DNA from 2 places in the Colwellia sp. KS18-150 genome. Region 1 is predicted to be linked to the other one. Evidence: predicted binding sites of a transcription regulator. Region 1 holds the regulator's gene; the other holds the start of a gene.

What was found. Region 1 encodes sigma-54, which starts transcription at its own class of promoters, with help from an activator protein. Its sites were predicted from a motif close to GTTGGCACGNNNNTNGNNT; they were not measured.
Region 2: the regulator sigma-54 is predicted to act here: its motif matches at 1,389-1,407, upstream of AC27IF_RS12870 (PEP-CTERM sorting domain-containing protein).

The regions. Positions count from the first base shown of each region.
Region 1 is NZ_BAAJMC010000001.1:551,633-553,841, forward strand. It holds gene AC27IF_RS02575 (PTS sugar transporter subunit IIA) at 1-234, opposite strand, end outside; gene hpf (ribosome hibernation promoting factor) at 252-539, opposite strand; gene AC27IF_RS02585 (RNA polymerase factor sigma-54) at 565-2,088, opposite strand; gene lptB (LPS export ABC transporter ATP-binding protein) at 2,168-2,209, opposite strand, start outside.
Region 2 is NZ_BAAJMC010000010.1:22,632-24,840, reverse strand. It holds gene prsT (XrtA/PEP-CTERM system TPR-repeat protein PrsT) at 1-136, shown strand, start outside; gene AC27IF_RS12870 (PEP-CTERM sorting domain-containing protein) at 510-1,346, opposite strand; gene AC27IF_RS12865 (XrtA/PEP-CTERM system-associated ATPase) at 1,517-2,209, opposite strand, start outside.

The DNA of each region.
Region 1 (2,209 bases):
CGCAACGGCTTTATCTGAATTCTTTAATTTACCATGAGGAATAGCAATACCATTACCAATACCAGTACTGCCCATCTTTTCTCGATTAAGTAAGCTGTCTAATAAAATAGTACTGTCACTCTCACCTAATTCATGGGCGGCAAGCTGACACAATGTTTCTAGAATGCGTTTTTTACTGCTAGCTGGAACTGCACAAGCTGTGCAGTCCAGTGTTAAGATATCTTGTAAAGTCATAATAGGTTGAACGAAGTTTAATGATTGGCAATTTTGCCTTTATATTTGAGTACTTGACGATCTAATTTATCAACTAAAGTATCGATTGAAGCATACATATCAGTGTTAACGGCTGAAGCATGAACTTCGCTGCCATTTAAATGCACTGTTGCTTCTGCTTTTTGGTTTAACTTTTCTACGGTAAGAACAACGTAAACGTTGTTTATGTGATCAAAATGTCGCTCTAATTTAGCAAACTTAGTATTAACATATTCGCGTAAAGAGGCTGTAACTTCTACATGGTGGCCAGTAAGGTTAATTTGCATAAGCGTGATCCTTAATAAGTTAAATTTACAATAAACTTTTACGTTGGTTAGACGGTGGAATAGACAATGATTCTCGATATTTGGCTATAGTACGTCTGGCTACATTAATTCCCTGCTCGGCTAATAAATCAGCCATCTTACTATCACTTAGCGGTTTAGCAGGTGTTTCCGCCAAAATGAGCTTTTTAATGAGTGAACGTATGGCAGTTGATGAACATTCACCACCATTCTCAGTACTCACATGACTTGAAAAGAAATATTTTAATTCAAAAATACCTCTTGGGGTGTGCATGTACTTCTGAGTGGTTACTCTAGAAATAGTTGATTCATGCATATCTACCGCTTCGGCTATATCGTTTAGTACCATGGGGCGCATTGCTTCTGCACCATGTTCTAAAAAGCCTTGTTGACGCTGTACAATACAATTCGAGACTTTTAATAAAGTGTCATTACGTGACTCTAAACTTTTTATAAACCATTTAGCTTCTTGTAAATTTGAGCGAATGAACTGCCCATCATCACTTGATGATTTTGTCGTTTTGGTCATGGCGGCATATTGCTGATTAATCGACAATTTTGGTGCAGTATCAGGATTTAACTCGACTATCCAACGACCATTTTTTTTCTCTACAGAAACATCAGGAATAACGTATTGATCATCACCTTGAACGACGGCATCACCAGGACGAGGGTTTAACGTTTGAATTAAACGCATCACTTCTCGAAGTTGATCTTCTTTAAGTTTGGTTTTACGCATTAATTGGCGGTAGTCTCGATTACCCAGTAAGTTAATATGCTCACTAATGATGTGCTTACTTTCTTTTAGGTAAGGGGTATCGTCATCAAATTGATTTAATTGAATGGTAAGACAATCTGCGATAGATTGGGCAGCTACACCTATAGGGTCAAAAACATTAATACGTTTTAATACAGCTTCTACTTCATCTAGCTCTAGCCCTTCAATACCTACACTCTCTAAGATATCATCACAAGAAACGGTTAAGTAACCAGCATCATCAACCGCTTCAATAATCGCAATAGCTACGGCTCTATCAGTATCTGTAAAAGGGGTTAATTCCATTTGCCATAATAAGTGATCTTGAATGGAATCAGTCGTTTCACCTTGATATGTATAATCTTCAGAAGGGCTACTCACTGCGCCGGTATTGGATGTTCCCGCACTATAACTTTCTTCCCAAGTGGTATCGATATTTAATTCTTCTGGAATATCATTTTGCGCTAAAGCTTCCGTGGTAGTTATCTCGTCAATAGTTGCACTGGCATCTTCGCTGCCTTCAACAGTCGCCTGTTCAGTGTTATCCGTTGTTGATGAAAACGCTTCTTCTAGCTTTTCATTATTACTGTCACTATTTTCGTTAGTGTCGCTAGGAGTATTTTCATTAACTTCTAACAGCGGATTACTTTCAAGGACTTCTTGAATTTCTTGCTGAAGTTCTAACGTCGAGAGCTGCAAAAGCTTGATCGCTTGTTGCAGTTGCGGCGTCATGGTAAGTTGTTGTCCTATTCGGAGCTGCAGTGATGGACGCATTTAGTTTTGATCTTATCCTGTTTTTTTGTTTATATTATTTACTTTGGATTATAGCTTAATTTGCTAAGTACATTAGTTACTATAGCGTGAATTGCTCACCAAGGTATACATCTCTTACTTT
Region 2 (2,209 bases), on a different contig from region 1:
GTATCATATTGCTTATGCGTTAGTTGAACTTAATCGTCCAGCTGAAGCAAAGCAGTTATTAAACAGTGTTGTAAACTTGGCTGATACCTTTCCGGAATACAAATTAGCAAAAGCGTTATTGCTTAGCCTCAATTAGCCAAGTTATTTTAGATTAGTAACTTAAGCATATAAGAATATTAATCCATATAAGAAAGTTATCGCTTAGTGAGTTTTAAAGGCTTTAGACAAGCCTTTAAAACTCACTATTGGGAATGCACAGATCACCATGATAACGTCACGATGTTAGTAAAAGAGAGTGAGTATATAGTTACACCTATTGCTTGTTCTAACGTCGCCTATGCCATTCTATGTGAGCACTTCTTTATACGTAATGGCACAAAGTTCACCTAAACAGTTTTATGACTAATCAATTGGTGGATATGGATGTTTTGACTAGCTAGAAATAAAAAACCATCTAACTTTAATTCAATAAAGTTAGATGGTTTCAAATTTACTTAAGGTTTATTAAATTAATTTAGACGCTTTCGATTTACAACCAAAGCAATTAACCCAAGCATAAAAACTAATACAGTTGAAGGCTCTGGGATTGGATTCGCTACTTTATTTACAACCGCTAAACGGTAATCTTCAACTTCACCTTGATCTTGAAATCCGTAAGAAACCATTTTATAACCATCAGAATATTTAGATAATGAATTCTCACACACGACTCTAGCACGAAGTAAAACTTCTGAAAGCGTATCTGGGATAGTGAATATGCCACTGAAAAAACTGGCTTCAGTGTCTTTACTATTCCAATCGCCTAGATCGCGATTCCATGCTGCTTCCCAAACACCGTTAGCTTTATCGTCTTCATCAGCTTGTGTGATTGCTGTTTCAATATTACCTTCAGAGTCTAGGTTTTTATCCCATTGAACATCAATAATGTCTTCATCTTCACTCCAAACAGAATCTTGGTTCCAATCAACCCAAGCTTTCAAGTTATCATATTGATGATTACCAGTTGTTGCGCGAGTTACATCAAACTTGAATTGAACTTCATCACCTGCTGCTATTTCATTATCAGTACCGTAGTCACTCCATACTCCACCAGCAGTTTTAACTCTCCAAGTAACACCATCATTTGTTGAAGGTGCTGATTCTGTGTTGCTATCGGCAGTCCAAGAAGAGCCAAGTTTTTGCCAACGATCTGTTGAATGACAAGCTGTGTTGTTAATGTCGTAAGCATTATCACTATAATCACCACTTTGATTAACACAGCCCACAACATTTGAGCTTGTAGCATTAGCAAACGTTATTGAACCGAAAAGGGCTGCGGAGATTGTAATGATTTGAATTAATTTCACTTTACTGAATCCTTTATTTATACATCTTTAATGGTCAGTCTAAAGCAATAACTGAGCCAGAAGTTTAATTTATTTTTGTATCAACACTTTACTGTTGTTTTTCTAAGTTTGTTAAGTTATGAAAACTTTGGAACTGTAAAAGAAACTGACAGTAAAAACACTGCTTTTAACTACTTTGCATCATTTGATGACGCTAGTTGGCTTTTGGCATACTCGCGGTTTTTTTGTTTGAGTAATTTATCAACATAACGAGCCATTTTTACTTTTTCTTTAATTGAAGACTCTAGAATCTCCTCAACTTCACGTAAGACATCTTTAATATTTTCAACATTCTCACTTGAGTTAACGACTAAAGGTTGGTTACTGCCTTCGGTACTTTCAAGCTTCTTACCATTTAGTGAGCCGGTAAGTTCAACTGACATTTCTTCGGCAACATCATTAATGGCATCTAGGTTGAAATTACTTAATTCTTCTAAAAAGCCATAAAGCAAGAGTCGATCAACAAAGATATTGATCTTACGAGGTACTCCTAGAGTCTTTTTATGGATTAAATCAAAGGTATCATCACAAAAGAGTTGTTCTTTTTCACATCCTGCTTGCTGCAAGCGGTGATTAATATAATTCTTTACTTCTTCAACACTTAAAGGCTTTAAATGGGCAGAGGCAATAATTCGTTGCCTAAATTGCTCCATATTTGGCGCTTGTATAATGTCTTTTAATTCTTCTTGTCCAAGTAAAAAACTTTGAATTAATGGCTTATCATCTAATTGGAAATTAGATAACATGCGTAATTCTTCTACTGTCTCTGCTGGTAAGTTTTGGGCTTCATCTACCAGTAATAAAGCTCTTTTCCCTTGCTGATG